Regions from separate parts of the Mesorhizobium sp. B2-4-14 genome, predicted to be linked through region 2. Evidence: predicted binding sites of a transcription regulator. Region 2 holds the regulator's gene; each other region holds the start of a gene.
What was found. Region 2 encodes PhoB, which activates phosphate uptake and scavenging genes when phosphate is short. Its sites were predicted from a motif close to TGTCATNNANCTGTCAT; they were not measured.
Positions count from the first base shown of each region.

Region 1 (7,685 bases), on a different contig from region 2:
AGAGGCGAATATGGCAAAATTGACGGCACGCCAACGCGGCGTCCGGCAGCCGGACGATCAGCCATTGTAGCGCTGGAACACGAGCGAAGCGTTTGTGCCGCCGAAGCCGAAGGAGTTGGACAATGCTACGTCGATCTGGCGGGAGCGAGGCTTGTTGGGCACCAGGTCGATCGCCGTTTCGCGCTCGGGGTTGTCGAGATTGATGGTCGCCGGCGCAATATTGTCCCTGATAGCGAGGATCGAAAATATCGCCTCAGCGGCACCCGCCGCCCCCAGGAGATGGCCGATCGACGACTTGGTCGACGACATCGAAATCTTTGAGGCGGCATTACCGGCCAGCCGCTCGACAGCGCCGAGTTCGATCGTGTCGGCCATGGTCGAAGTGCCATGCGCGTTGATGTAGTCGACATCGGCGGGCGTAAGCTTGGCCCTGTTCAACGCCGCGGCCATGCAACGGAAAGCGCCGTCGCCGTCCTCGGCCGGTGCGGTGATATGATAGGCATCGCCAGTGAGACCGTAGCCGGTCACCTCAGCGTAAATCTTGGCGCCGCGGGCCTTGGCGTGCTCGAGATCTTCCAGCACGACAACACCGGCACCCTCGCCCATGACGAAGCCGTCGCGGTCACGATCGTACGGGCGCGACGCCGTCTGCGGGGCATCATTGCGCTCGGTCGACAGTGCCCGGCATGCGGCGAAGCCGGCGATCGACAGCCGCGTCACCGGCGCTTCGGCGCCGCCCGCGACCATGATGTCGGCATCGCCCCACATGATCAGCCGGGCCGCATCGCCAATGGCGTGCGCGCCGGTCGAACAGGCCGTGACGACGGAATGGTTCGGGCCCTTCAGCCCGTGCCGGATCGAAACCTGGCCGGAGACGAGATTGATGATCTGACCCGGGATGAAGAACGGGCTGATGCGGCGCGGACCGCGCTCCTTCAGGATTATCGCATTCTCGGCGATACCCTCGATGCCGCCGATGCCCGAGCCGATCAGGACGCCGGTGGCGCACTGTTCCGCATGGGTTTTCGGTTGCCAGCCGGAATCCTTCAGCGCCTCGTCGGCGGCGGCAATCCCGTACAGGATGAAGTCGCCGATCTTGCGCAGTTCCTTCGGCTCGAGCACGGCCTCGGGATTGAAGGTGGCATTGCTGCCGTCACCACGCGGAATGACGTGAGCGATCTTGCAGGCAAGATCTTCCACCTCGAACTCGGTGATGCGCCTGGCGGCGCTGCGGCCGGTCAGAAGTTCCTTCCAGCTGTGCTCGAAGCCCATGCCAAAAGGCGACAACAATCCAAGGCCCGTGACGACGACACGCCTCATCGCAGGTCCTCCCCGGTGATGACTGCAGAATGCGTCAGGCCGAAGCCTTGTCGATATACTTGACAGCGTCGCCAACGGTCAGAATGGTCTCGGCTGCGTCGTCGGGAATCTCGACGCCGAATTCTTCTTCGAACGCCATGACGAGTTCAACCGTGTCGAGGCTGTCAGCGCCCAGATCATCGATGAAGCTCGCCTGCTCCGTCACTTTGTCGGCATCGACGCCAAGGTGCTCGATGACGATCTTCTTGACGCGCTCTGCGGTGTCACTCATTTGGGCATCCTCGTCTTTTGTTTGTCTGTCTTCGTTAGCGGGCAGAATGCCGCTAATCAAGTTGAAAGATGGTCCTGCCGGAAACGCAACGGCTACGGACCGGTTTTTGCCCGAACCGCCGGGTTGCGGGCCGCATTACACGAAAAATGGGCAAGGTCCAAGCCGAAATGGTCTGTTTTCACAGCGTGCTGGCCTTGCCTGTCATTGCCCCAAAACCGCTGCGTGCTTCTGGATGGCATTCGTCAGATCATCGCCATGCCGCCATTCACGTGAATGGTCTGGCCGGTGACGTAAGCGGCTTCGTTGGAAGCGAGATAGACCACAGCGGAGGCCACTTCGGCGCTGGTGCCCATACGGCGCGTCGGGATCGCCGCCATGATCGCTTCCTTCTGCTTGTCGTTGAGCTTGTCGGTCATCGCCGATTCGATGAAGCCCGGAGCGACGCAGTTGACGGTGATGTTGCGGGTGGCGATCTCCTGCGCCAGCGATTTGGAGAAGCCGATCATGCCGGCCTTGGAGGCACAGTAATTGGTCTGACCGGGATTGCCGGTGACGCCGACGACAGAAGTGATGTTGATGATGCGGCCGTGGCGGCGGCGCATCATCGGGTGGGTGAGTTCGCGGGTAAGCCTGAACACGGCCGTCAGGTTGACTTCGAGCACCGTGTCCCAGTCGGCGTCCGACATGCGCACGAACAGCCCATCCTTGGTGATGCCGGCATTGTTGACCAGGATATCGACGCCTTCGAGATCGGCTTCCGCTTTCTGGCCAAGCGCCTTGACCTCGTCGCGGTTCGACAGGTTGGCCGGAAACAGCTTGACCCGGTCACCGAGTTCGGCGGCCAGCGCCTCCAGCCTCTCGACGCGCGTGCCGTGCAGGCCGACGATGGCGCCTTGTGCGTGAAGCACCCTGGCGATCGCCTCGCCGATCCCCCCCGAAGCACCGGTGACGAGCGCCTTGCGGCCGGTCAATTCGAACATTTTTGTCTCCAGGTTGAGAAGAGCACAGCCTCTATAGGGATGGGATCAAATGGCGCTTTATGCAAGCGCGGCCAATGCTGCCTCGACTTCAGCCGCCGAACCGACCGATGCGGTGGCGATGTCGCGGTTGATACGCCGCGCCAGGCCCGAAAGCACCTTGCCGGCACCAATTTCGTAGAGCGTGGCGACAGCGTTGGCGCCAAGCCAATCCACCGTCTCGCGCCAGCGAACGCGACCGGTCACCTGCTCGACCAGGCGCCGCGCGATCTCGTCCGGATCGCTCGACGGTGTCACCGACACATTGGAGACGACAGGAACCAAAGGTGCATTCTTCGTCACTCCGGCCAGCGCGTCTCGCATGATCTCTGCCGCCGGCGCCATCAGCGCCGAATGGAAAGGAGCCGAGACCTGCAGCATCAGCGCCCGCTTGGCTCCCTTTTCGGTGCAAAGTTTCGCCGCCAGTTCGACCGCCGCCTTGGCACCGGAAATCACCAACTGGCCGCCGCCATTGTCATTGGCGATCTGGCAGACCTTGCCGGACCCTTGCGCGGCCTCGGTGCAGGCGGCTTCGACATCGGTCTGCTCCAGCCCAATGATCGCCGCCATGGCGCCCTCGCCGGCTGGAACTGCCGCCTGCATGGCATTGCCGCGGATACGCAGCAGCCGGGCGGCATCGGCGGCGGAAATGAAGCCGGCGGCGGCAAGCGCCGAATATTCGCCCAGCGAATGGCCGGCGACATAGGCGACCTTGTCTTTCAACGAGAAACCGCGCGACTCCAGTGCCCTGATCGCTGCCAGCGATACCGCCATCAAAGCCGGCTGCGCGTTCGCCGTCAGCGTCAAGGTCTCTTCCGGACCTTCCCAGATCAGCTTCGACAGGTTTTCGCCAAGCGCGTCATCGACCTCCTGGAAGATCCTGCGCGCCTCGGGAAAGGCATCAGCGATATCCTTGCCCATGCCGACAGCCTGGCTGCCTTGTCCCGGAAAGGTGAATGCAACGGCCATGCGAGGGCTCCCGAAGACTTGTTCTGCTTGCCTGATAACACGAATTTTCCTTGCCTGTGACGCAAGGCAGCCGGTCAAGTCAAGCCCGCTTCAAACAAGCCTCAGGTCGGAACCTTCTGCCGAGTGCCTGTTCCAAAAGGACTTTTGGCGATCACTCCTGATGAAAACTGCTCACGATTCGTTTGCTGGCTCTTCTTATTTCCGATACAGGCGCTAGCTTGGCGTGACAGTTTCATGACAATCGAGTGACGCGTTTGTCGCTGGGTGGGGAAGTTAAGGTGGCCAAGAATTCGAAACGCGCCGGCGAGGCCGCGCCGCAGTTCCTGGAAGACGATCCGTCCACCGGTTATTTGCCGGGCCGGAGATGGCCGGTCGTCCGTTACGGATTGGTCAGCCTGCTGATCTCCGCCGTCCTGGTGTTCGCCATCGAGTTGATCGTGCGTGGCGATGTTGCCGGCACTGTTTCCTTCTTTCTTCAACCGCTCAAGCCCGGCTGGACGACCATCGTCGTGTTCGCCCTGATCCTGATCGGCCTCGACGCCTTGCTCGGCCGCAGTCACCAGAGCCTGATGATTGTCGCGCCGTTGACCCTGGGGCTGGCCTTTGTGGGTCATCAGAAATCGCACTATCTTGGCGATCCGCTCTATCCGACAGATTTCCTCTACGCTCGCCAGATTTTCGCCCTGCTGCCGCTCCTGGTGCGCGAACGGCCGATGACCGCGCTGGCCATGGTCGTGGGCATCGTCGTCGGACTGTCGCTGCTCGTCCACGGTTGGCGGCTGTGGCACCGCAAGGTTCCGGCCCTCAGCCGCAAAGGCCGCCTTGCGCGGCTGACGCTGGCAGTGCCTCTGCTCGCCTTCTTCGTCTCGATCATGGACTACGCCACCTTCTCGTGGACCCGGGACCGGCTGCAGATCATCCCGATCATGTGGGACCAGAAGGAAAACTATGCCTCCAACGGCTTTGCGCTCGCCTTCGCGCTTAACGTGCCGATGGCCCATGTCTCGGCCCCCTCAGGCTATTCCGACAAGGCAATCGCGGCGATCGACCGGCCGCGGACGACAGCATCGGTGCCCGATGACAAGCCCGACATCATCGTCGTCATGAGCGAATCCTTCTGGGATCCAACCAAGCTGCCTGGCGTCGCCATCACGCCGGATCCCATTCCCACAGTGCGGCGACTGCGTTCGGGTTCGATGTTCTCACCTGAATTCGGCGGCATGACCGCCAACATCGAATTCGAGGCGCTGACCGGCTTTTCCAATGCTTTCCTGCCGGCCGGCAGCATCCCCTACCAGCAATATGTGCGCACGCCGACGCCTTCGATGGCGACCTTCCTGAAGAGTGAAGGCTACAGGGCGCGCGCCATCCATCCAGGCACCAACTGGTTCTGGAACCGTGGCGCGGTGTATGCCGATTTCGGTTTCAACGATTTCAAGTCGGAAGAGACGTTGCCGCCCATGGAAAAGCGCGGACCGCTGGCATCGGATGCGGCAATGACGGATGAGATCATCCGCGAAGCCGACGCCAGCGACGATCCGGTGTTCTTCTTCGCCGTCAGCCTGCAGAACCACGGCCCCTATGAGCCGAACCGCTATAACAACCCGACCCACTCGGTACAGGCGCCGATCAGCCAGTGGGCGCGCGATTCGCTGCTGAGCTATGCGGAGGGTTCGGCCGATGCGGACCGTGGCCTTGACCGGTTGATCGAATGGGCCAAGAAGCGCGAGCGGCCAACGATCATCGCCTTTTTCGGCGACCATCTGCCGCCGTTGGGGCCGGTCTATGTCGAGACCGGGTTCCTCAAGGACAACGTCGCGCCACGCAAGGAGCCGACGCCGGAAGCGGCCCTTGAACATCACGAGACACCGCTGGTCGTCTGGTCGAACCGCTCCGGTCCGGTCAAGGACCTCGGCACGGTGAGCCCGGCATTCCTGCCCTATCATATCCTGACGGCCGCGGGCATCACCCATCCCTACTACACCGGTTTCCTGGGCGAGATGCGGGAGCGCTACCGCGTCGTCGACCGCAACCTGCTGTTGACACCGACTGGCCAAGCCACGCCCGATTGGTCGCGTCAGAAGGAGATCGACCCGGCGATCCGCGATTTCCAGCTGATCCAGTACGATATGATGTTCGGCAAGCGCCATGCGGCGCCGGACTTCTTCCCCGAGACGGTCAACAAGGTCGTCGCCCATACGAGCTGAGCCAATCGGCGAGCGCTGACCTCCCTGTGATGCGCCTTCCAGGTCGGCCGCTCAGTTGGTCAGTTGCAGCTTGGAGAACTTGTTGGCGATCTGTTGGAATACGTTCGGCAGTTTGGCCGGATCGTTGACCGCATAGTAGCCGCTCGAGTCGGAAGCGCAGGCGCTGTAAAGCGCACGGTTTGCCGCGGTGTCGGATTGGAGCACCATGGTGTAGATTTGCACACCTTGGTTCTTCAACTGCGTGCACACGCTCTTGGTCCAGCCGTCCACATTGCGGGCCGCCGTCGTCTGATTATCCGACCCAAAGCGGCCACCCGCCAGATAGCCATAGGACGTGTAGTCGGACCTTGTCAGCTGGTTACTGGCGCCGTAGACGACATTCTCGCCATCGGTGAGCAGCATGACGATCTTGCTGACGCCCGGCGTCCTGAACGGCGCACCATCCGTGTAGGGCGCCCCTGGCGAAAGCACCCGCATACCCCATGACAGGCCTTCCGAGACATTTGTGCCGGAGCCGTTCCATTCCGTCATCTGACTTGCTGCTTTGCGCAATTTATCGAAATCATCGGTCAAGGGAACAATCGGGGTGGGGCAGGAACGGTTCGGGCCAACGGTTACCGCGCTGCCGGTTTCGGTGACGATCTTGTTCGTCGAGGCCACGTATTTGGCGACTTTTTCCAGGTCCGCGTCGACCGTGCCACCAAGCAGACCGCTGAGATCGATGCCGAGAATATTGACGCCTGGCTTGGCGAGTTCGGTCTTGTCGATGGAGTCGTCGAGGTAGGAATTGTTATAGCCGGTGACAGAGTTGCCGTAGGAGCCTGACGGCTTGGTGGCAGCCGCAGGATCGTCGGGAGCAAAATAGGGCACGAACAAGGTGTCCGGATTCGACGGATCGGGCGGCGTGTCGGAGATGTTGTAGGAGCCGGAGCGAGCCTCGACGCAGCCCTTCCACCCGGTGCCGTTCCACCCTCCCTTTTGCCCAAGTTGCTTGAACAGCGCCATGTGATTCGGCCGCTTGCCGTCGATGACAGGGAAATTGATGCCATTGGTGGGCGATTTCCCGTCCATGTCGATCCAGGCCGGATCGAACCCGTCGCCATTGACGTTGACGGCCGTCACGAATGGAACCAGTGAGGCGCGGACCTGGCGCGTCGGCGATTTTGTCGCCTCGAGCGTGTCCAGCAGCGACTTTGTCGCCGTCCTCAATGCCGTCATGCGGGCGCCGGCCATCGAGCCGGTATTATCCAGCACCAGAACGACTTCGAGCTGGTTGTTTGATTCGACGGCCGACGCTTCGACCACGATGTGCTTGTTCTGGCCAAACAGGAAGGCGAAGTTCAGGTTGACGTCCGCCGAGGCGACAGCCTTGGTCTTGATGAAGTTGACCCCCCTGTCGGCGGTCAGCGTCGCTTGTACGTTGATGAGTTCGCCATGCCCGGCGATGTTGGCCTGAAAATAACGGTCGAAGGCGTCGGTGCGGGTAATGTCCAGATCGCCAAGATGCGAGGAGGCAAGGTTTGCCGCGTCGAGAGCATTCTGGAGGTTGCTTTTTGCCCGCATGATGGTGGTCACGTCGACCGCGAAAGCCACGGCTGACAAGATGGCCGGCAGGCCCAGCCCGAGCAATAGCGTGAAATTGCCGCTCCTCGAGCGCCAGAATCTGTTGAGAAGCATCCTTACCCCAGGAAATGCTTGCCGCTTGTTATGCGGGTTGACCGGGCTTTTGCCCCTTCCATGATGAACCGACCGTTGACAGCGAGGCTCAACCCTGCACAACCTGACATTGTGGTTAAGGGCTGGTTGCCGTAAAATCGCCGGGCCGTACCGGCGCTGCGGCTTGATTTTCCAGCGCCCTGCGACATCGGGGACGCCGCTTGCGCTTGCCTTATCAGTGAATTG
Region 1 covers NZ_VFVA01000022.1:77,346-85,030, forward strand. Annotated here, with positions in the region: gene FJ938_RS30020 (hypothetical protein) at 1-70, shown strand, start outside; gene fabF (beta-ketoacyl-ACP synthase II) at 58-1,320, opposite strand; gene FJ938_RS19380 (acyl carrier protein) at 1,355-1,591, opposite strand; gene fabG (3-oxoacyl-[acyl-carrier-protein] reductase) at 1,834-2,571, opposite strand; gene fabD (ACP S-malonyltransferase) at 2,629-3,576, opposite strand; gene FJ938_RS19395 (LTA synthase family protein) at 3,855-5,783, shown strand; gene FJ938_RS19400 (pilus assembly protein) at 5,835-7,460, opposite strand.
Region 1: the regulator PhoB is predicted to act here: its motif matches at 3,800-3,816, upstream of FJ938_RS19395 (LTA synthase family protein).

Region 2 (7,685 bases):
GGCCACGGATAGGAGTTGGCCAGCCACACCGCGCCCATGATGGCGGCGCAGGTGACGGCGCCAAGCAGCGTCTCGGCCCAGATCGGGCGCAGCGGGAAACGGAAGCGCTTGCGTTGCACCCGCCCGTTGAAAAGCGCAAACACCACGGCGAGGCAGGCGACGATGCCGACGATCCAGCTCCAGGTGGCGCCGATCGATCCCGCCGGCCCGCCTCCCATCAGCTGGAAGGTGGCGTCGAGCGGCGCCACGGTCTGGCCGCTGGTGACCCACCAGGCAGCGCCGCGCCAGACCAGCAGGCCGCCGAGCGTGACGATGAAGGCGGGCACTTCGAGATAGGCGATGATGAAGCCCTGGAAGGCGCCGATCAGCAGGCCCAGGACCAGGCCGATGACAAGCGCGAGCACCCAGATCCACGGATTGCCGAGTTCAAGCCCGACGAACCGAACCAGGAAATGCACCTGGGCAAAACCCATGACCATGCCGATCAGGCCCTCGGCCGAGCCGACGGACAGGTCGATGTTGCGCATGACGATGACCAGCACCATGCCGCAGGCCATGATGGCGACCGCGGAGCTTTGTACGGAGAGGTTCCATAGATTGCGCGGCGTGAGGAAGGTGCGGCTGTCGAAATCGAGCGGATTGACGCCCAGACGCAGGCTCGAAATCACGTGCAGCCCGACCCAGATCAGCAACAGGGCGCCGATCATGCCGAGCATGCGGGTGTCGATCTCGGTTGCCTTCAGGAAGCGGGCGACCGCGCCGAGTTCTGAGGCGCGTGCGGTATCGACCTGCGGCGGGTTGGACGTCGTGTCGGTCATGATTTCCTCCCACTGGCCGCCGTCTGGCGCGGACGCCGGAGCCTAGCCTAGAAGCTATCCGCCTGATGCGGAAACACAAATCTTTTTGAGAAAACGCCGCGGCTTTGAGGCAATTCCAGGAAAGTGCGTGGCGGTTTCCGTCCGGAATTGCGGGAAACAATGGGCTGGAACGGTTCAGCGATTCAAGAAACACTGAACCGTTCCAGGGCCGCGGCGTCTATATCTGAGAGAAACAGGCCAGCTTAGTTGCAGGCCGCGACGGTGCCGGCGGCGACGCCCGCGCAGACTTCGTCCTTCTTGATCCAGCCGGCATCGATGACGACGTTGAGATTGTCCTTGGTGATGGCGACCGGGGTCAGGAACAGCGACTTGACGGTGTTGCCGCCAGGCGTCGTGAAGTCCTTCACGCCGGCAATGTCGGTCATCTTCTTGCCGTCCGCCAGTTGCGAGGCGATCTCGGCGGCGTTCCTGCCGAGCTCGCGCGCGTCCTTCCACACCGACACGGTCTGGGTGCCGAGCGCGATGCGGTTCAGCGCGGCATGGTCGCCGTCCTGGCCCGACACCGGCACGGTGCCAGCAAGGCCTTGCGCCGTGAGTGCCGCGACGACGCCGCCGGCGGTGCCGTCATTGGCGGCGACCACGGCGTCGACCTTGTTGTCGTTGGCGGTCAGGAACTGCTCCATGTTCTTCTGGGCGTTGGCGGGCAGCCAGCCGTCCGTATAGGCCTCGCCGACATTCTTGATCTTGCCGCTATCGATGGCCGGCTTGAACACTTCCATCGAGCCCGAGAACAGGAAGTCGGCATTCGGATCGGCACCCGAGCCCTTGATGAAGACATAGTTGCCTTCCGGCTTGACCTTGAACACCGCGCGGGCCTGCATGCGGCCGACTTCCTTGTTGTCGAAGGTCAGGTAGAAGACGTCCTTGTTCTCGATCAGGCGGTCATAGCCGACGACCGGAATGCCTTCATCCAGCGCCTTCTGGACGGCCGGGCCGATGGCCGAGGCATCCTGCGCCAGGATGATCAGCGAATTGGCGCCCTGCGAGATCAGGCTCTCGACATCGGTGAGCTGCTTGCCCGGATTGGACTGTGCGTCGGCGGAGATGTACTTGTCGCCTGCGGCCTCGATCGCCTTCTTCATGGCGGCCTCGTCGGTCTTCCAGCGCTCTTCCTGGAAGTTGGACCAAGAAACGCCGATGACCTTGCCCTTCGCCTGCGCGACCGACGCGAGCGTCAGTGACATGGCGACACCCGCCAGGATGGCGACTGCGAATCTCTTCATGATATCCTCCCTGCGCCGCGTATGGCGCGACCAAACTGACCCGAAGGCCGGCACAAAGGCTCTATTTTTTCGAGCCTCAAAAAAAATAGTGATGCATCGCCGGAAGGCTGTCAACAATGATTCTGATGGATTTTGAGGCCCGAGAACTTTTTTCGAGCCCCGCAATAAATAAATGACATCGCCGGCCGCTTCTGCCAGTATTTGATCTGTTGCCGCAGTGTTCGAGGGGCACGACGAGCTGCGGCGACCGGGAGGATATTGGAAAGGCATGTCGGTCGGAATCCGCCACGACGATCTGCGCCGGCGCAACCGCGCAATGGTGATTGCGGCCGTGCGCCGGGCCGGCCAGCCCTCGCGCACCGAAATAGCCGCGACCACCGGCCTCAGCCACTCCACCATATCGGCGATTTCCTCTGATCTGATCGGCGAAGGTATCCTGGCCGAAGGCAAGCCGAGCGAGGCCGGCGCGCTCAAACGCGGCAGGCCGCAGGTCGGGCTTGGCCTCAATCCGGAAGCCGCAACGGTGATGACCGTGGTGCTGTCGCTGAATTTCCTGTCCGTCGCCGTCATCGACTATGCCGGCCAGGTCATATCAGAGGAACAGCGCCGGCTGGATACGCTGACCATGTCGCGCGATGCACTGATCGGCGAATGCGTCGCCATCGTGCGGCGGCGCCTAGAGGATCCCGACCTCGACGTGCGCAGCGTCGCCCGCATCGCGCTGGCGATCCAGGGCATCACCGACACCGATGCCCGGGCAATGCTGTGGTCGCCCATCACGCCGCAGACCGACATCGCCTTCGCCGACATACTCGAAGCCGAGTTCGGCATCCCCGCCACCGTGGAGAATGACTGCAACATGATGGCGGTGGCGCTGCGCTGGCGCGATCCGGAGCGCTACCGCGACGACTTCATCGCCATTCTCCTTTCGCACGGTATCGGCATGGGCCTGGTGCTGAAGGGCGAGCTCTTCACCGGCACCCATTCCTCGGGCGGCGAATTCGGCCATATGATCCATCGGCCAGGCGGCGCGCTCTGCCGCTGCGGGCGGCGCGGCTGCGTCGAAGCCTATGCCGGCAATTACGCCATCTGGCGCAACGCCAGGCAGCTCAGCGAGGACACCGAGCCGGTCGCCGATGTCAGCGACGCGCAGATGCGGGCGCTGGCGGCGACGGCGCGGCAAACGGACGGGCCCGAGCGGGAGGCCTACCGCAGGGCCGGCGAGGCGCTGGGCTACGGCCTCGGCAGCCTGTTCGCGCTGATCGATCCCGCCCCCGTCGCCATGGTCGGCGTCAGCGCCGCCGCCTTCGACCTGATCGAGCCGGCATTGCGCGAGGCCATCGCCCAGACCGCCGGCGGCCAGCACTCGAAATCGATTTCCTTCGACACCGAGCCCAACGAGTTGCCGCTGATCCGCGAGGGCTGCGCCATGCGGGCGCTGACCTTCGTCGACCAGGAGATTTTCGCGCCGGGCATGCAGGCGAAAGCCGGCTCCGGGAAGAACGTGGCCTGAATAAAGTCGCGCTCAATCCTCGCGGATTGCATACCCCGCACCACGAATGGTGCGGATGACGTCGGGCATGCGGCCGTTATTGACCGCCTTGCGCAACCGGCCGACATGCACATCCACCGTGCGCTCGTCGATATAGATCGTCTCCCCCCAAACATTGTCGAGCAGCTGGCTGCGCGAAAACACCCGGCCGGGATGACGCATCATGAATTCGAGCAGGCGGAATTCGGTCGGCCCGAGCCGGATCTCGCTCTTCTTGCGGTAGACGCGATGTGATTCGCGGTCGAGCACGATGTCGCCCACCTTGAGCACGCTGGACAGCACTTCCGGCTTGGCGCGGCGCAGCAGCGCCTTGACCCTGGCCATGAATTCCGGTGTCGAGAACGGCTTGACCAGATAATCGTCGGCGCCGGTCGAAAGGCCGCGCACGCGGTCGCTTTCCTCGCCGCGCGCCGTCAGCATGATGATCGGCAGCCGCTCGGTCTCGGGCCGCATCCTTAGCCGGCGACAGAGTTCGATCCCGGACACCGCCGGCACCATCCAGTCGAGCACCAGGAGGTCGGGGACGTTCTCCTGCAGGCGAATCTCCGCCTCGTCGCCGCGCGGGACCACCTCGACCTGGTAGCCTTCCGATTCCAGATTGTAGCGGAGGAGCACGCCGAGTGGCTCCTCATCCTCCACCACCATGATGCGTGGCGCGATCATCGACTGGTCACCTCTAAGGCAATTCCAGGAAAAGTGTGAAGCGGTTTTCCGTCCGGAATTGCATGGAAACAAGAGAGAGAGCGGTTTTCCGTAAAACGGTGAACCGCTCTGACGATCAAGCCGCCGGCGCCGACATCGCCGTTTCGTCCTGCTTCGGACGATTCGCGGGCAGCTGCGTACCGGTCAGCACATAGTAGGCATTCTCGGCGATGTTGGTCACATGGTCGCCGATGCGCTCGAGATTCTTGGCGCAGAACAACAGATGCGTGCAAGCCGTGATGTTGCGCGGATCCTCCATCATGTAGGTGAGAAGTTCGCGGAACACGGAGGTGTATTTGACGTCGATACGTTCGTCATCGGCGCGCAGCTTGGCAAGGGCCTCGGCATCGTGCGCCGCATACTCCTCGATCACGCCCTGCACCTGGATCAGCACCAGCTGCGCCATGGCGTCGATGGAATGCGACAGGTCGCGCGGCGTGGTGGACAGGCCGACCGTACCGACGCGCTTGGCGATGTTCTTGGCAAGGTCGCCAATGCGTTCGAGGTCACCGGCCATGCGGATCGACCCGACGACATGCCGCAGATCGTCGGCCATCGGCTGGCGCTTGGCGATCAGCGTGATGGCGCGGTCGTCGAGTTCGCGCTGGCGCGCGTCCATGATGACGTCGTCGGAGACAACGCGCTGTGCCAGCGCGTTGTCGGAGTTCAGCAGCGCCTTGGTGGCGCCGCCGACCATCGAGCTGGCGAGATCGCCCATGTCGCTGATCAGCCTGCTGATCTGTCCGAGATCCTCGTCGAAAGAAGCGACTGTGTGTTCGGCCATGATCCTGGTCCTCGTATGCGTGAGATCAGCCGAAGCGGCCGGTGATATAGTCCTGCGTGCGCTTCTCGCGGGGCGATGTGAAGATCTTCTCCGTACGATCGAACTCGACCAGCTCGCCCAGATACATGAAAGCCGTCTGGCGCGACACGCGCGCCGCCTGCTGCATGTTGTGGGTGACGATGACGATCGTGTAGTCGGCTTGCAGCTCGTCGATCAATTCCTCGATCTTGGCGGTCGACAGCGGGTCGAGCGCCGATGCCGGCTCGTCGAGCAGGATGACCTCCGGCTTCACCGCCACGGTGCGGGCGATGCAAAGACGCTGCTGCTGGCCGCCCGAAAGGCTGAGGCCGCTGGCGTTGAGCTTGTCCTTGACCTCGGTCCACAGAGCCGCGCGCTTCAGCGCCTGCTCGACACGGCCGTCCATCTCGGCCTTGCTGATCTTCTCATAGAGCCTGACGCCGAACGCGATGTTTTCATAGATCGACATCGGAAACGGCGTCGGCTTCTGGAACACCATGCCGATCTTGGTGCGCAGCAGGTTGAGGTCCTGCGAGCGGTCGAGAATGTTCCGGCCGTCAAGCAGCACCTGACCCTCGGCGCTCTGCCTCGGGTAGAGCTCGTAGATGCGGTTGAAGACGCGCAGCAGCGTCGACTTTCCGCAGCCCGAAGGGCCGATGAAGGCGGTGACACTGCGCTCGGGCAGCGACAGGCTGATGTCCTTCAGCGCCTTCGACTGGCCGTAGTAGAAATTGAGGTTCTTGACCTCGATCTTGGCCTTTTCCACGGCAGCCTCGGCCACGTTCAACTCGGTGGACAACATCGGTTTCATCTGTCCTCTCTGCGTCCGGTAAGGCTGCGGGCGAAGATGCTCAGCCCGAGAACCGTTAGGGTGATTATAAGTGCGCCGGTCCACGCCAGCTGCTGCCATTCCTCGTAAGGGCTGAGAGCGAACTGGAAGATGGTGACAGGCAGGCTGGCCATCGGCGCGTTGAGATTGCTTGACCAGAACTGGTTGTTGAGCGCGGTGAAGAGCAGCGGCGCCGTCTCGCCGGAGATGCGGGCGATGGCCAGCAATATGCCGGTGACGATGCCGGAAAGTGCGGCGCGGTAGGCGACAGAGCGGATGACCACCCAGCGCGGTGCGCCGATCGCGGTGCCTGCCTCGCGCAAGGCGTTCGGCACCAGGTTGAGCATGTCCTCTGTGGTGCGCACCACGACCGGGATGACCAGGATGGCCAGCGCGACGGCGCCGGCGATGGCGGAGAAGTGCCCCATCGGCCGCACCAGCAACTCATAGACGAACAGGCCGATAACGATCGACGGCGCCGACAGCAGGATGTCGTTGATGAAACGCACCACCGTGGTCAGCTTCGAGAAGCGTCCGTATTCGGCCATGTAAGTACCGGCCAGCACACCGATCGGCGTGCCGACGATGACGCCGATGACGGTCATCACGATGCTGCCATAGATGGCGTTGAGCAGGCCGCCGGCATCGCCGGGCGGTGGCGTCATCTCGGTGAAGACCGCCAGCGAAACGCCGGACAGGCCCTTGTAGACCAGGGCGCCGAGGATCAGCGCCAGCCAGGCAAGGCCGATGCCGGCGGCGGCGACGCAGAGCGCCATCATCACGCCGTTCCTTCTCTTGCGCCTGTTATGGAGTGCCAGGGTCGTCGACATCGGTCAGGCTCCCGTGCGGGCATCGATGCGCATCAGCATGTAGCGTGCGATGGCAAGGATAATGAAGGTGATGACGAAGAGGATCAGGCCGAGCGCCACCAGTGAAGAGGTGTAGAGTTGGCCGTCGGCTTCGGTGAATTCATTGGCGATCGTCGCGGAGATCGTCGTCGCCGGCGCGAACAGCGAGGCGCTGATACGATGCGCGTTGCCGATGACGAAGGTCACCGCCATGGTTTCGCCGAGCGCGCGGCCGAGGCCGAGCATAACGCCGCCCATAATGCCGACACGGGTGTAGGGAATGACCACGCGCCGCGTGACTTCCCAGGTTGTGCAGCCGATGCCGTAGGCCGATTCCTTCAGCACCGCCGGCACTGTGTCGAACACGTCCTTGGTGATCGAGGTGATGAACGGCAGCACCATGATGGCCAGGATCAGCGACGACGTCAGTAGGCCGATGCCATAGGGCGGGCCGGCGAACAGGCTGGAGAGCCCGGGCACGTTGTGAAAGATGTCGATGATGAAAGGCTGTATCGTCGTCTGCAGGAACGGTGCGAACACGAACAGGCCCCAGATGCCGTAGATGATCGAAGGGATGCCGGCCAGAAGCTCGACGGCGATGCCGATCGGGCGCCGCAGCGGCCGCGGGCAAAGTTCGGTAAGAAAGACGGCGATGCCGATGCCGATGGGAACGGCGATCAGAATTGCGATGGCTGACGTGACGATGGTGCCGTAGATCGGCGACAGGGCGCCGAAATTCTCGGTGACCGGGTTCCATGCCTCGGTCGTCAGGAAGGAAAAGCCGAACTTAGACAGGGCTTCCCATGAGCCGGCAAACAACGAGATGGCGACGCCGCTGAGGATGAGCAGGA
Region 2 covers NZ_VFVA01000039.1:5,892-13,576, reverse strand. Annotated here, with positions in the region: gene FJ938_RS25055 (sugar ABC transporter permease) at 1-818, opposite strand, end outside; gene xylF (D-xylose ABC transporter substrate-binding protein) at 1,061-2,101, opposite strand; gene FJ938_RS25045 (ROK family protein) at 2,370-3,614, shown strand; gene phoB (phosphate regulon transcriptional regulator PhoB) at 3,627-4,316, opposite strand; gene phoU (phosphate signaling complex protein PhoU) at 4,432-5,139, opposite strand; gene pstB (phosphate ABC transporter ATP-binding protein PstB) at 5,165-5,968, opposite strand; gene pstA (phosphate ABC transporter permease PstA) at 5,965-6,816, opposite strand; gene pstC (phosphate ABC transporter permease subunit PstC) at 6,820-7,685, opposite strand, start outside.

Region 3 (7,685 bases), on a different contig from region 2:
TCATCCTCACCACCCACTACATCGAGGAAGCCGAGGCGATGGCCGACCGCGTCGGCGTCATCAATCGCGGCGAGATCATCCTGGTCGAGGGCAAGGCCGAACTGATGCGCAAGCTCGGCCGCAAGCAGATGACGCTGGAGTTGCGCGCGCCGCTGGACAGTGTGCCCGACGGGCTCTCGCACTATGCGCTGGAGCTGGCTCCGGACGGCAGCCAGCTCACCTATACTTATGACAACCAGAGCGACCGGCCGGGCGTCGCCTCGCTGATCCGCGATCTCGAAGCGGCCGGGGTCCAGTTCCGCGATCTGGACACCAAGAACAGCTCGCTGGAAGAGATCTTCGTCAATCTCCTGAGGCAAGAGCCATGAACCTGCGCGCTGCCATGAACCTTCGTGCGGCCCCCAATCTTCGTGCTGTATGGGCGATCTACCGGGTGGAGATGGCGCGTGCCTTCCGCACCGTGCTGCAGAGCATCATCTCGCCGGTCATTTCGACATCGCTCTATTTCGTCGTCTTCGGCTCCGCCATCGGCTCACGCATCACCGAGATCGACGGCATCAGCTACGGCGCCTTCATCGTGCCGGGCCTGATGATGCTGTCGCTCCTGACGCAATCGATCTCCAATGCGTCGTTTGCCATCTACTTCCCGAAATTCGTCGGCTCGATCTATGAATTGCTGTCGGCGCCGGTCTCCTATCTGGAGATCATCATTGCCTATGTCGGGGGTGCTGCGACCAAGTCGATCCTGCTCGGCCTGATCATCCTGGCGACCGCGGCGCTGTTCGTGCCGCTCAGGATCGAGCATCCGTTCTGGATGGTCGCTTTCCTGGTGCTGACCGCGGTGACCTTCAGCCTGTTCGGCTTCATCATCGGCATCTGGGCCAAGACCTTCGAACAGCTGCAGCTGGTGCCGCTTCTGATCGTCACGCCGCTGACCTTCCTGGGCGGCAGCTTTTATTCGATCCACATGCTGCCCGGCATCTGGAAGACGATCACGCTGTTCAACCCGGTCGTGTACCTGATCAGCGGCTTCCGCTGGAGTTTCTACGGCAAGGCCGACGTCTCCGTCGGCGTCAGCCTCGGCATGACGCTGGTCTTCCTGGCCGTCTGCATCGCGATCGTCGCCTGGATCTTCCGGACCGGTTACCGGCTAAGGAACTGACGCCGCTTCGCAGAAGCCGGTTCCCGCAGACGTCAAATGGCCTTGACCAGCCGCAGCAAGCCCAGCATCTCGATATAGGCGCCCTCGCGGAAGGCGATGTAGACCGGCTCTTCCACGCCATGGAAGCGTCGCTTGAACGCCGCCTGGCCCTGCAGGTTGAACCTGCGGCGGTTGACCCAGGGCGAGTCGTAGGCGCGCTGGAAGGTGTTGCGCCAGAACGCGCTTTCGGCAAATCCGCTTGGGCCTATGTCGACCAGTGGCGACAGGCCAAGCGTGACCACGGAAACACCCTCTTCGCGAAACCGGTCGACGGCGAATTTGGTCAGCCCGATCTCGGCATGCGGCGAGGCATCGATATGCTTGCGCTTGAACGCGGTGGTGTAGCCGATCAACTTGCCGTCGGCGAACAGCGGGTCGAAGTCGAGCAGCGCGATCAGTTCGCCATCGGGACCGTGCAGCACGAACCGGCGCATGTCGGTGCCGAGCTGATCGTAAAACGGTCGGTTGAGAAAACCCATCTCCCAGCGCTTGACGATGCGGTCGCCGCGCCAATTTTGGGAGAGCCGGGCGATCTCGTCGAGAAAGATGGTGCGTTTGTCCTCGTCGAAGGAAAACCCCTTCTTCAACAGCCAACGCTCGGAATAGCGCACCGTTTCGTTGCGCTTGCCGGAAAAGTCGTGCCCGGGTAGCGGCAGGCGGGTGTCGATGCCCAGCCGGTTGATCTTGTAGCCGAGCCCGGCCAGCACGCGTGCGGTCTCCTCGCCGATCTGCACGAACCACGGGTCGCCGGCGGTCTCGACAAAGCGCCTGATGTAGTCGGGCCGCCGCGCCGGCGCCGCCACCGGGTCGCCGAGCGCGAAATGATGCCTCATCTTGGTGCCGAAGGCGATGTAGCCGTCAGCGTCGCCAAAGTAGGAAAGCTTACCCTGCACGGCGGTGGAATAGGCGAGCGAGAAGTCGCCATGGCGACGAACCATCGCCAGCCGTTCGACATGCGTCAGCGCCTGGCGCTCGACCTTCGGCGAGGCACCCTCGAGGATATTGTCGAAATAGATACGCAAGGAGGGCATGGTCGATTCCGCGTGTGTGGCGCCGCGTGTCCCAAGGACCAGCAAGCCACGCCGTGGCGTCTGATTTTCCGCGGGAAGCCGAAAACGATCGTGGTTTCGAATTCCTGCGTCGGTAACGAGATCCTCCACCTCGAATCAATCACATTGCCGCGACCTGATTATCGCCGATGCCGCCCATATGCCATATAGGACTGTATCTAATCGGACAGAAGCGGGTAATCTGCCCATGTCATTGTTTTGACCGCATTTCCGCGATCTGCTGTTTCCGGCTGGGGCGGAATACTTCGGCGCAGGGCTCGCGCAACCGGCACCGATCCGCTGTGTGGGTCTGCGCGCGATCAAACGGTTACAGCGTCCTGCCAGTTTGCGGGATGCCGCGGCGGTTGAATGGGTTTTGAGAGTGAATGGCTGATACGGCGACCGGAACAATGGCGGAGCAGTTGGTGGCGGTCGAGCCGGCAATCGTCATTGGCGCCGGCGCCGCCGGATTGGCCGTCGCGCAGGCGTTGATCAAGGCTGGTGTGCCGACGGCGATCCTCGAAAAGGAGAGCCGGCTGGCCGAGCCTTGGCACCGGCGCCACCAGCAACTGCACCTGAACACTCATCGCGATCTGTCGGCGCTGCCCGGCCTTGCCTTTCCCAAGGGTACCCCAGCCTTCCCTCCCAGGAATGTCGTTATCCGCCATATGAACGATTTCCGTGAGGCGAACCGGCTGCCGGTGGAGTTTGGCGTCGCCGTCGAGACCATCATGTTCATGGGCGACCACTGGGCGCTGCGCACCAGCGCCGGCTCACGCCTCGCACGTCATATCGTTGTCGCCACAGGCCGCGATAGCGAGCCTTTCACGCCGCATTGGACGGGCATGCAGGCGTTCACGGGCTGGATCATCCATTCGGCGGATTTTGGCGACGCCAACAGCTATGCCGGCAAGAAGGTGCTGGTCGTCGGCGCCGGCAATTCGGGCTTCGATGCCCTCAATCATCTGGCGGGTGTCGATACGGCGGCTCTATGGCTGTCGGCCCGCAACGGCCCCGCCCTTCTGCCCAAGCGGATCGGCAAGATCGCCGTGCACCGGCTCTCGCCGCTTATGGCGCGCTTGCCGCTGCGTGTTGCCGATACGGTGATGGCGGTGACGCAGCGCCTGGTTTTCGGCGACCTCACCAAATTCGGCATGCCGCCCGCGCCGGCGGGCGGCGCCAGCCGCCTGACCTCGGACTACACCGCGATCGCCGCGGACGACGGCGCCGTCAGCGCCATCAAAGCGGGCAAGATCGTCGTGGTCCCGACAATAAGGGAGTTCACTGCGGACGGCGTGATCCTGGCCGATGGCAGACTGATCGATCCCGACATCGTCATTGCCGCGACGGGCTACCGCACCGGGCTGGAGCGCATGGTCGGCAGTCTTGACGTGCTCGACGGCAAGGGCGTTCCGCTTTTCAACGGCGCTGAAAACGATCCGAAACTGCCCGGCCTCTGGTTCACCGGCATGCGGCCGAGCATTCGCGGCTGTTTCGCCAACGCCGCCATATTGGGCAAGGCGATCGCCGGCCGGATCGCCGGCTCCCGCCATCCATCCGGCGCGCCGCGCTGATCCCGGCCCGGGGAGCCGGCAATCGGGAGCGCGATCTCGCGCGCCTCGGGGGATTCTGGATGCACGTGGCGCCGGCGGCAGGCCTCGTCGAACACGCAAGGTGGCCACTTCGGCAGGTTTGAGCAGGCCACGGTCATGGACAGACTTCGGCATGGCGACGGTCTCCCTCGACAGGACCTGGGGCGCCACGTGTAAATTGCCGATCTTTCCCAAGCCTTGAGCAAACTCCATCCGAAAAGGAGGGGCCTCGGATCCCGAACCCCTCCTTCAGAGTTTCACCTGAACTCAGACGGCGATCTTGCCGCCGCCCTGTTTGGTGATGGCGACGACCGCCGGCCGCATCGGCATTTCGGGCTTGAAATCGGGCCAGCGTGTCGACGGATCCTCATAGTAGGAGGGGCGGCCAAAGGCTTCCCAGTCTTCGCCGCCGTCGCCCGGATGCTGGACGGCAACGAAGGCGGTCTGGTCGTCGGGCGCAAACAGCGGGCCGCACATTTCGGCGCCGATCGGCACGCGGAAGAACAGTTTCGAGGTCGCGCGCGCCGCGCCTTCGGTGTCGACCGCCCACAGGCCGTCGGTGCGGCCGGTGGCCTTCGGGCCCTGGCCGTCGGTAGCGACCCACAGGCGTCCGGCCGAATCGACCGCGCAATTGTCGGGCATGCCGAACCAGCCATTGGCCGTCGTCGCGGTCGAGAAGGTGGCGCCGACATCGGCGACGGAATGATCGCCGCATTTCAGTAGCACTTCCCACTTGCCCTTGGTGGCGGCGAAATCGCCGTCGCTCTCTGATATCTCGATAATGTGGCCAAAGGCGTTCGCGGCGCGCGGATTGGCGGCATCGACCTGGTCGGCCTTGCGCTTGGAGTTGTTGGTCAGCATGACGTAGACCTTGCCGTTGACGGCATTGGGCTGGATGTCTTCCGGCCGGTCCATCTTGGTTGCGCCGAGCAGGTCGGCCGCGCGGCGCGTTTCGATCAGCACATCGGCCTGGCCGGCAAAGCCGTTTTCGGCCGTCAGCGGGCCTTGGCCGAAGACGATCGGCAGCCATTCCACCGTGCCGTCCTCGGCGAATTTGGCGACATGCAGCGTGCCGTCGTCAAGCAGGTCCTTGTTGGCCGCGCGGTCGCTGGCGTTGAAGGTACCCTTGGTGACGAATTTGTAGACATAGTCGAAGCGCTCGTCGTCGCCGAGATAAAAGACCACGCGGCCGTCCTTGGCGACGATCGATTCGGCGCCCTCATGCTTGAAGCGGCCCATGGCGGTGCGCTTCTTCGGCGTCGAATTCGGATCGTCGACGTCGACCTCGACGACCCAGCCGAAACGGTTCGGCTCGTTCGGCTCCTTGGCGAGGTTGAAGCGGTCGTAATGCGCGCCCCACTCATAGGCGCCTTCCGGGATGCCGAGACGCTTGTAGTTCGCCGCTTCCTTGTGGCCCTCCGGCAGTTCGCCGGAGAAGTAGCCGTGGATGTTCTCCTCGGCCATGACATAGGTGCCCCAGGGCGTGACGCCGCCGGCGCAGTTGTTGACGGTGCCGAGAACCTTCGTGCCGGATGGATCGGCATTGGTCTTGACGCGGTCATGGCCGGCGACCGGTCCGGACAGCGCCATTTCGGTGTTGGAGGTGATGCGGCGGTTCAGCCTGCCGTCGCGCACCACTTGCCATTTGCCCGACACCTTGCGGATCTCGACGATCGTGCCGCCATGTGCCGCCATCTCGACATCGACCTGCTCTTTGCTCAGCGGTGCGACCTCGGCTGCCTTCTTGCCGTCCTTCTCGACGATCTTGACGATGCCGGGGAACATCAGATGCGGGTTGGTGTATTCATGGTTGACCACCAGCAGACCATGCTCGGCGGAGCCCTCGATCGGGATGTAGCCGACATAGTCGTTGTTGTAGCCGAACTGTTTTGCCTGGGCCTCGGCCGACTGTTTGGTCGGATCGAATTCCGGCGAATCGGCTAACAGCGGGTCGCCCCAGCGCAGCAGCACGTCGGCGTCATAGCCCGGCGCGACATGGTGCTTGTCGTCGATGCCGGCCTCGAGTTCGTCGAATTTGAAGGCGGAGCCTTCGGCGGCGCGGGCGTCGTCCGCTGCGATCATGGCCAGCGGACTGACGGTGGCGGCGATCGCCGAGACCGCGAGCGACCCCTTCAGGAAACCCCGGCGCGAGAACCGCGCGGCAATAATCTCGCCCATGGTGCGGTTGTCGGTGGGGTTGATGGCCGGTCCTTCGTTTTCCTCGAGCAGGCTGGTGCGGAATCGGGCGTCGGAGAAGCGCTGTTCGGTCATGCGGGCTTGCCTCTGGCTGTTGGAGTCGCTGGAGCTTGGGTGTCTGTTCGACGCCTTACAGCCGGCTGATCACATTTTCGTGACATCATGCCTGTTCTGGTGCCTGCCTGGTGCAGGTTGTTCATTCGGAATCCCGGACTTTGGTCCAAGCTTGCGCTTGCAAAGGTCCTGGAGGACAAACGCAACGGTCGGAGGCCGCTTCCGGCTACTACGTCTTTCGGCGATGTTGGCTGCAACGTTGAGGGTGGGCGCGCCGGCTCAATCGACGGAGACCAGGATGCGAAGATCGATCACGACCCGCTGTTTCCGGTTGGCGCTCGGATCGGCATCCGCGCTGGCGCTGACCATCGCTCCCTATCACATTGCCTTTCATGGCTTCGCTCCCGGCCTCTACGCTGCCAGCGCACAGGCCGGCAAGGGCGGCGGGAACGGCAACGGTGGTAACGGCGGCAATGGCAACGGCGGGAACGGCGGCAACAGTGGCGGCGGCAACAGCGGGAATGGCAACGGCAACAGCGGGAATAGCGGCAACAATTCAGGTAGTGGTGACGACGGTAGCGGCAATCCAGGATCCGGCACCGGCCAGAACGACCAGGGCGCCAGCAGTCACGTCAATACGGCGACCGGCGACAAGATCGACGTGGATGGCAAGAAGATCACGGTCCAGCATCCGGACGGCATAACGGAAAAGATCGAGAACGGCCGTTTCAGGATGGAAGATGCCCTCGGTCGCACGATCATCGACCGCCGGGTTACGCCGGCCGATATCAGCCGTCTCAAGGCCTTGTGAGGCTGGCCAACAGGCAACGGTCAGTTTCGCATGTCACCTCCGCCGCCCCCGGCGGAGGTGACCTCTTTTTGACCGGCGTCGCGCGGTTTCCCGCAGTTATGAGCGGTTCCTGTCACGGTCGCGAAACTCGCGCATCATGAGGGCCGCTTCCGTGCGGTTTCGCACGTTGAGTTTCGACAGCACCCCGGTCATGTGGTGTTTGACTGTCTTTTCCTGCAGATCCAGCCGCAAGGCAACTTCCTTGTTGCTGAGCCCCTCGGCCACCAGCCGCAGGATTTCCGTCTGCCTCCCGGTGAGTTGCCGCAGGCGGTCTGTCGTGCCGTCGGCCGGCTGCAGGGACTGGAGATCGGAAAGCAGCCGGGCCGACAGCGTCGGCGAAAGATAGCTCTCGCCGGCCGCCACATTGCGCAGGATGTCGGCGAGCGCGCGCGATCCGATACCTTTGAGGACATAGCCGCGCACCCCTGCGTTCAGGGCCTTGGTCACATCGGTATTGGCCTCTGAAACGGTCAGCATGACGATCTTCTGGGCAGGATGGTCGGCGAGGATGTTTGCAACCGCCGCCAGTCCGCCGCCCGGCATGGAGATGTCGAGCAGCAATATGTCGGGCCGCACCGTCGAAGCGAGGCGTTCCGCATCCTGCGCGGTCGCGCCCTCGCCGACCATTTCGAAGCCTCCGATCTCCGACAGGCTGCGCGTCACACCTTCGCGAAAAAGCGGATGATCATCGACAATGGCAATGCGAATAGCGCCAATCATGCTTGCTCCTCGACCGACAAACT
Region 3 covers NZ_VFVA01000049.1:11,821-19,505, forward strand. Annotated here, with positions in the region: gene FJ938_RS26885 (ABC transporter ATP-binding protein) at 1-368, shown strand, start outside; gene FJ938_RS26890 (ABC transporter permease) at 383-1,162, shown strand; gene FJ938_RS26895 (phosphatidylglycerol lysyltransferase domain-containing protein) at 1,195-2,232, opposite strand; gene FJ938_RS26900 (NAD(P)/FAD-dependent oxidoreductase) at 2,637-3,824, shown strand; gene FJ938_RS26905 (PhoX family phosphatase) at 4,110-6,113, opposite strand; gene FJ938_RS26910 (hypothetical protein) at 6,391-6,903, shown strand; gene FJ938_RS26915 (response regulator transcription factor) at 7,000-7,662, opposite strand; gene FJ938_RS26920 (sensor histidine kinase) at 7,659-7,685, opposite strand, start outside.
Region 3: the regulator PhoB is predicted to act here: its motif matches at 6,182-6,198, upstream of FJ938_RS26905 (PhoX family phosphatase).

Region 4 (7,685 bases), on a different contig from region 2:
AGATTGGCAGTGCAAACCTCAGCGCGCGGCGCGGAAATGCTTTGAGAGCTTGAGGCCCTGCGCCTGGTAGTTGGAGCCGAGATCGGTGCCGTAGAGCGCCTGCGGCCGCTTCAACATGTGCTCATAGACCAGCCGGCCGACGATCTGGCCATGATCGAGGATGAACGGCACTTCGTGGCTGCGCACTTCGAGCACGGCCCGGCTGCCGGTGCCGCCGGCCGCCGAATGGCCGAAGCCCGGATCGAAGAAGCCGGCATAGTGGACGCGGAACTCGCCGACCAGCGGGTCGAACGGCGTCATCTCGGCGGCGTAGAGCGGCGGCACATGTACCGCTTCCTGGCTGACGAGGATGTAGAACTCATCGGGATCGAGCACCAGTTCGCCGGCGCCGCTCTTGTGGATAGGCTCCCAGAAATCGAGGGCGTCCTGTGCCGCGCGTTTGTCGACGTCGACGAGACCGGTGTGATGCTTGCCGCGATAGCCGACCAACCCGTCACTGTCGCCATTGAGGTCGATCGACAGCGCGATGCCCCCGCCCGAAATGTTCGGCGGTTCGGTGGCGACCAGCATCTCGGCGCGGTGCAATTCATGCAGTTCGGCTTCCGAGAGCAGCGCATTGCCCGTTCGGAAACGGATCTGCGACAGGCGCGAGCCGGTGCGCACGACGATCGGGAAGGTGCGCGGGCTGACTTCCAGATAGAGCGGACCGGTATAGCCGGCGGCGATCTTGTCGAACTCATGCCCTCGGTCGGTCATGACACGGGTGAAGATGTCCAGCCGCCCGGTCGAACTTTTCGGATTGGCCGATGCCGAAATGTCGGCTGGCAATGCCAGGCTTTCGAGCAGCGGCACGATGTAGACGCAGCCGGTTTCCAGCACCGCGCCCTCGGTCAGGTTGATCTCGTGAAGCTGCAGCCGATCGAGCTTTTCCGAAACCTTGTGGCTTGGACCAGGCAGGAAGGAGGCCCGTACCCGCCATGCCTTGTCGCCGAGCCTAAGATCGAGGCTCGCCGGCTGGATCTGATCGGCATCGAGCGCGCGCGGCGACTTCAGCGCGCCGGACTGGAACAGCGCCGAAATGTCCTGATCGGGAAGAATGCCTGTCTGCCGCAAAGTCTAGCTCCGCTCGAAGGCCGGGCGAGGTCTGGTACAACCCTCTTAATGAAGCCGGCAATTGACGCAAGCGTGGCGCGGGTCTAAAGGGTCGTTATCCCGTGGTGATTTGGCCGGTCGGCTTGCAGCCACGTTAAACAAGTCGCTAAAGGACCGTCGGGCCGCAAGGCCGTATGGACCGGTTGCGACTTTCGCGGCCGGTTTTTTTGTGTCTGGAACAAAAGCGATGAGCACCAAGAAGCGCAACTGGAAGCCTCAGACAGCCCTCGTGCATGGCGGGACCCTGCGTTCCGGCTTCGGCGAGACCTCCGAGGCGATGTACCTGACCCAGGGCTATGTCTATGAGACGGCACAGGCCGCCGAAGCCCGTTTCAAGGGCGAGGAACCGGGTTTCATCTATTCGCGCTACGCCAATCCGACCGTCGACATGTTCGAGAAGCGCATGTGCGCGCTGGAAGGCGCCGAGGATGCGCGTGCCACGGCATCCGGCATGGCGGCGGTGACGGCCGCGCTTCTGTGCAGCGTCAAGGCTGGTGATCATATCGTGGCGGCGCGCGCGCTGTTCGGCTCCTGCCGCTGGGTGGTCGAGACGCTGGCGCCGCGCTACGGCATCGAGGCGACGCTGGTCGACGGCACCGAGATCGCCAACTGGGAAAAGGCGGTCAGGCCGAACACCAAGCTGTTCTTCCTGGAAAGCCCGACCAATCCGACGCTGGAAGTGGTCGACATCGCGGCTGTCGCCGGGCTCGCCAATTCGATCGGCGCCCGGCTTGTCGTCGACAATGTCTTCGCCACGCCCTTGCAGCAGAAGCCGCTGCAGCTCGGCGCCCACATCGTCGTTTATTCGGCGACCAAGCACATCGACGGCCAGGGCCGCTGTCTGGGCGGCGTGATCCTGTCGGACAAGGAGTGGATCGACAAGAACCTGCACGACTATTTCCGCCATACCGGCCCCAGCCTGTCGCCCTTCAATGCCTGGACGCTGCTGAAGGGCCTGGAGACGCTGCCGCTGCGCGTGCGCCAACAGACGGAAAGCGCCGGCAAGATCGCCGACTTCCTCGCCGAGCAGCCGCAGATCGCCCGCGTGATCTATCCCGGCCGCGCCGACCACCCGCAGGCGGATATCGTCAAGAAGCAGATGTCGGGCGGCTCGACGCTGATCTGCCTCGACGTCAAGGGCGGCAAGCAGGCGGCTTTCGCCTTGCAGAACGCGCTCGACATCGTGCTGATCTCGAACAATCTCGGCGATGCCAAGAGCCTGATCACGCATCCGGCGACGACCACCCACAAGAACCTGACGGACGAGGCCCGCGCCGAACTCGGCATCGGGCCAGGTACGCTCAGGCTGTCGGTCGGCCTTGAGGATACCGACGACCTTCTGGAAGACATCGCGCAGGCGTTGCAGGCGGCCAAGTAAGGCCTGCCTACGCGGGGCTTCATGCACGGGGCTATCAGGCGCTCGACGGCGTCTCCTCCAGTTCGGTCGCCTTGGTGCCGATGGTCATCGCATTGCCGCGCCAGTCGACGGCGCCGCCGAGCCAGCCACGTGCCCACATCGCCGGCAGGATGAGGTCGCGCACCATGATCGCCGCGACGATGCGCGATGACAGGTACCAGCCCTTGGACCAGGCCAGGGCACATTCCGGAAGGTAGAAGGCCGCCAAAACGGCGATGGCCGTGAGCGGCAGGCTGAAGCCGGCGCTTGCCGCCGCGGCCAGCGCAAGCAGCAGCGGCACCACGGCACCAGTCAGGATTTCAGGCGCGAAGAACAGCGGGAAGGTGACGCGGCGCAGGCGAGCCCAGCGGGCCTGGCGCGACCAGATCTCGCCAAGCGTGCGCCGGCCGAGCGGCTGCTCGAAAGGCGCGGCAACGAGATTGACGCGCAGGCCAAGCCCGTTCACCAGCTTGGTCGCGGCGGCGTCCTCGGCGATCTCGGCGGCCAGCGCGCGAATGCCGCCATTGGCATCCAGCATGGGCTTGTTCCACAGCATGCTCTTGCCCTGGGCAAAGCCTAGCCCAAGCGCCTCGCCGGCATATTGCCAGCGCGCCTGCAGCGTGTTGAGAAAGGCGCATTCGACCTCAGCCCAGAAGCCATCGGGCCGCGAACCGATCGGCGTCGAGCAGACAAGGCCGGTATCCGGCCGCCATGCCGCCATCAAGTGCTGAATGTAGTCCCTCGGCATCAGCACGTTGGAATCGGCAAGAATGACCCAGTTGTGGCGCGCCGCTTCCCAGCCCTTGACGCAATTGTTGAGCTTGGGATTGGCGCTGATCCGATCATCGCCGATCAACAGGCGGGCTGGCACTTTGGGAAAGCGCCCCATGGCGGCACGGATCAGCGTGACCACCGGATCGTCGGCATGGGCGACGCAGAAGATCAGTTCATAGCGCGGCCAGTCGAGCGAGAAGGCGCGCTCCAGTGTCTCGTGCGTGAACGGCTCGACGCCACGCGATGGTACGACAATTGACACCGGCAGCGATTTGCCGGCTGGCGGTGCGATCGTGGTGCGCCGTTTCAGCTGTGAGGTGGCAAGCGCAATGCTGGCGGCATTTGAAAGGATGAGTGCGGTCGAGAGCGAGGCGGCTATGAGAGTGAGTTCCATCGATATCTGGTCACTCCAGAAAGGACGGCCCGCGTGACGGCCGTTTCAACAGGTCGGCAGAGCGCCGAGTCGCCCGTGCGCGCACACCACCATTGTCATGTGTCACTTAAATGACATTCTTTGCCGCCACCTGCCTTTCAGGGTCACGCGCGACAAGACGCGCACGTTGACCTGCTCGCTGGGAGCGCCGAAAGGTACCGGATTGTTTTGGAGCCGCTCATGTACCGCGCCGTCACGCGCAACATCGAAGTGCAGGTCAGGCCGTTCTACCTCGAGGATCGTTCGGACCCTTCGGAGAACCGCTACGTCTGGGGCTATCAGATAACGATCGACAACCAGTCGGACGAGTTCGTGCAGCTTCTGTCGCGCTATTGGCACATCACCGACGGAGCGGGCCGGGTCGAGGAGGTGCGCGGGCCGGGCGTTGTCGGGGACCAGCCCGAACTCAACCCCGGCGACAGCTATCAATACACGTCCGGCTGCCCGCTCTCGACGCCGTCAGGGATCATGGTCGGGCACTACACGATGCGCAACAAACGCGGCGAGACGTTCGACATCGCCATCCCCGCCTTCTCGCTCGACCTGCCGGGGACAAAGCGGACCGTGAATTAGACCTCGGCGATTGGCGAGGTCCGCTGCGATGGCGTCGCTATACGGGGAGAAATCCCCGGCAGGGCAATGAGGGCGGCGGCTCGTGAGAACATACAAGCGCTGAGTGGATCCGCGCGATCACTGCCGAAGGTTGCGCTGCCCTCATCCGCCTGCCGGCACCTTCTTCCCGTGAAAGGGGAGAAGGCCGGTATTTCACTTCGCCGCCGCGAATTCCGCTGGGTCGAAGTCATATTGCTTCGAGCAGAATTCGCAGGCGACATGGATGCCGCCGTCCTCGGTGCTGTCCCTGATCTCCTGCGCGGAGAAGCCCTCGAGGATGCCGCGGATCTTGTCCCTGGAGCATGAGCACTGGTCGGCGACGGGGACGCCGCCGAAGACGCGCACGCCGTGCTCGTGGAACAGCCTGTAAAGCAGCCGCTCGGCGCCGATCGTGGGATCGATCAGTTCCGTCGGTTCGATGGTGCCGAGCAGCGCCAGCAATTCCTGCCAGGAATTGTCCGTGGGATCATGGATCTCCTCGCGCGGATCGCCATCGCCGCCATGCAGGTCCGGGACGCGCATGCGCTCGGACGCCTGCGGCAGGAACTGCGCCAGGATGCCGCCGGCACGCCACTGCTCGCGCGCGCCGCCGACGCCGGGCGTCAGCAGCTTGGCCACGGAGAGCCTGATGTCGGTCGGAATCTGTTCCGACTGGCGGAAATAGGTGCGTGCCGCGTCTTCCAGCGTTTCGCCGTCGAGCTGGACGATGCCCTGATAGCGTTGCGTATGGGCGCCTTGGTCGATGGTCAGCGCCAGCACGCCGCTGCCAAGCAGCGTCTGCTGGGACGTCTCGCCTGCCGCGACCAGTGCCTCGAGCCGATCCGCATCGAAGCGCGCGTAGGCGCGCAGCGCCGAGGGTGTGGAAAAATCCGCCACCAGCATGTCGACCGGCCCGTCGGTGCGGGTCTGCAGGATGAACTTGCCCTCGAATTTGAGCGAGGTGCCGAGCAGCACCGTGAGCACACAGGCTTCCGCGAGCAGGCGGGCAACCGGCTCGGGATAGTCATGGCGGCCGAGGATGGCGTCGAGCATCGGCCCGAGTTGCACCGTGCGGCCGCGTACGTCGAGCGGACCGACCTCGAAAGGCACGACATGGTCGTCGCCAGCGTAGCCGAACTCGCCGAGTTTGGGGTGATGTTCAGTCACTTGATGGGTTTCCAACATGACAAAGCTCCAGGGCGCGGCCATGCGGCCCCGGTGGGCACATGCGTCCAAACGCGCTTGATTTGCGTGATGCGGCGCAGATAGGGATCGCGCCCCCGCGGATCAAGCGCCCAGACCAGCGCCATGACACTTCAAACGTCCAGACACTTCGAGCACCAAGACACTTCAAGCACCAAGACACCAGGCGAGCACGGCCTTCTGGGCATGAAGCCGGTTCTCGGCCTCGTCGAAGACCACCGAATGCGGCCCGTCCATGACCTCGTCGGTAACTTCCTCGCCGCGATGCGCCGGCAGGCAATGCATGAACAGGGCGTCCGGCTTTGCCTTGGCCATCAGCGCCGCATTGACCTGATAGGGCAGGAAGACGTTGTGGCCGCGTGCACGATGCTCCTGGCCCATCGACACCCAGCTGTCGGTGACCACGCAATCCGCCTGGTCGACGGCTTCTTCGGCCGAGCGGGCGAAGCTGATCCTGCCGCCATTGGCCTTTGACCAGTCGACATATCTTTCGAACGGATCGCTGCCCTCGGGCACTGCGATATTCAGATTGAAGCGGAAACGCGCCGACGCTTCGAGCAGCGAATGCAGCACATTGTTGCCGTCGCCGGTCCAGGCGATGGTCTTGCCGGCAACCGGACCGCGATGCTCCTCGAAGGTCATGATATCGGCCATCAGCTGGCAAGGATGGGTGTCGTCGGTCAGGCCGTTGATCACCGGAACAGTGGCATTCTCGGTCAACTCCAGCAGCCGCTCATGCGAGGTGGTGCGGATCATGATGGCATCGACATAGCGCGACAGCACCTTGGCGGTGTCGGCGATGGTCTCGGAACGGCCGAGCTGCATCTCGGTGCCGGTCAGCATGATCGTCTCGCCGCCAAGCTGGCGCATGCCGACATCGAAGGAGACGCGCGTGCGCGTCGACGGCTTGTCGAAGATCATGGCCAGCACCTTGCCTTCGAGCGGCTTCGACCGATCGCCCGCCTTGAGGCGCGCCTTGCGCGCCACCGCATCCGTCAACATGAAGCGCAGGTCGCCTTCGGAAACGGCGGAAAGGTCGGTGAAGTGGCGAACTGACATCAGCAATGGTTCCGGGATTACTTCGCGGCGGCCACGGCAATGGCATCCGCCAGGCCTTTGGCACCAGCGCGGATGCGGTTGAGCGCGTCGTGGATCTCGGCGTCTGTGACGGTAAGCGGCGGCAGCAGGCGGATGACGTTGTCGCCGGCCGGAACCGCCAGCAAATGCTGGTCGCGCAGCGCCATGTTGACCTTGGTGTTGGGCATGGCGCATTTGATGCCGAGCATCAGGCCGGTGCCCCTAATGCCTTCGATGACTTCGGGAAACTCGTCGGCGACCGCGGCAAGTCCCTGCTTCATCAGCAGCGCCTTGCGCTGGACGTCCTCGAGGAAGCCGTCTTCCAGCACGACGTCGAGCACGGCGTTGCCGACCGCCATGGCCAGCGGGTTGCCACCGAAGGTCGTGCCGTGCACGCCAGCGGTCATGCCGACAACCGCCTCGTCGGTGGCAAGGCAGGCACCCATCGGGAAGCCGCCGCCAATGCCCTTGGCGATCGCCATGATATCGGGGGTGACGCCTGACCATTCATGCGCGAACAGTTTTCCGGTGCGGCCAATGCCGCACTGAACCTCATCATAGATCAACAGCAGCCCGTGCTGGTCGCAAAGCTGACGCAGCCGCTTCAGTGATTGCACCGGCACCGGGCGGATGCCGCCCTCGCCCTGCACCGGCTCGATCAGGATCGCGGCGGTCTCCGGCGTAATCGCCTTTTCGGCGGCATCGATGTCGTCGAAGCCGACCTGGTCGAAGCCTTCGACCTTGGGTCCGAACCCTTCGAGATATTTGTATTGGCCGCCTGCCGCGATGGTCGCCAGCGTGCGGCCATGGAAGGCGCCTTCGAAGGTGATGATGCGGAAGCGCTCGGGATGGCCCTTGACGAAGTGGTAGCGCCGCGCCGTCTTGATGGCGCATTCCAGCGCCTCGGCGCCGGAATTGGTGAAGAACACCTTGTCGGCGAAGGTGGCATCGGCCAGCCGCTCGCCAAGACGGCTCTGCTCCGGAATCTCATAAAGATTGGAGACGTGCCAGAGTTTTGCCGCCTGCTCGGTGAGGGCTGCGACCAGACGCGGGTGGCCG
Region 4 covers NZ_VFVA01000003.1:249,483-257,167, reverse strand. Annotated here, with positions in the region: gene FJ938_RS04445 (2'-deoxycytidine 5'-triphosphate deaminase) at 19-1,113, opposite strand; SAM riboswitch at 1,205-1,282, shown strand; gene FJ938_RS04440 (O-succinylhomoserine sulfhydrylase) at 1,340-2,530, shown strand; gene FJ938_RS04435 (ceramide glucosyltransferase) at 2,565-3,716, opposite strand; gene apaG (Co2+/Mg2+ efflux protein ApaG) at 3,936-4,328, shown strand; gene FJ938_RS04425 (Hsp33 family molecular chaperone) at 4,521-5,555, opposite strand; gene argF (ornithine carbamoyltransferase) at 5,697-6,608, opposite strand; gene FJ938_RS04415 (aspartate aminotransferase family protein) at 6,626-7,685, opposite strand, start outside.
Region 4: the regulator PhoB is predicted to act here: its motif matches at 3,816-3,832, upstream of FJ938_RS04435 (ceramide glucosyltransferase).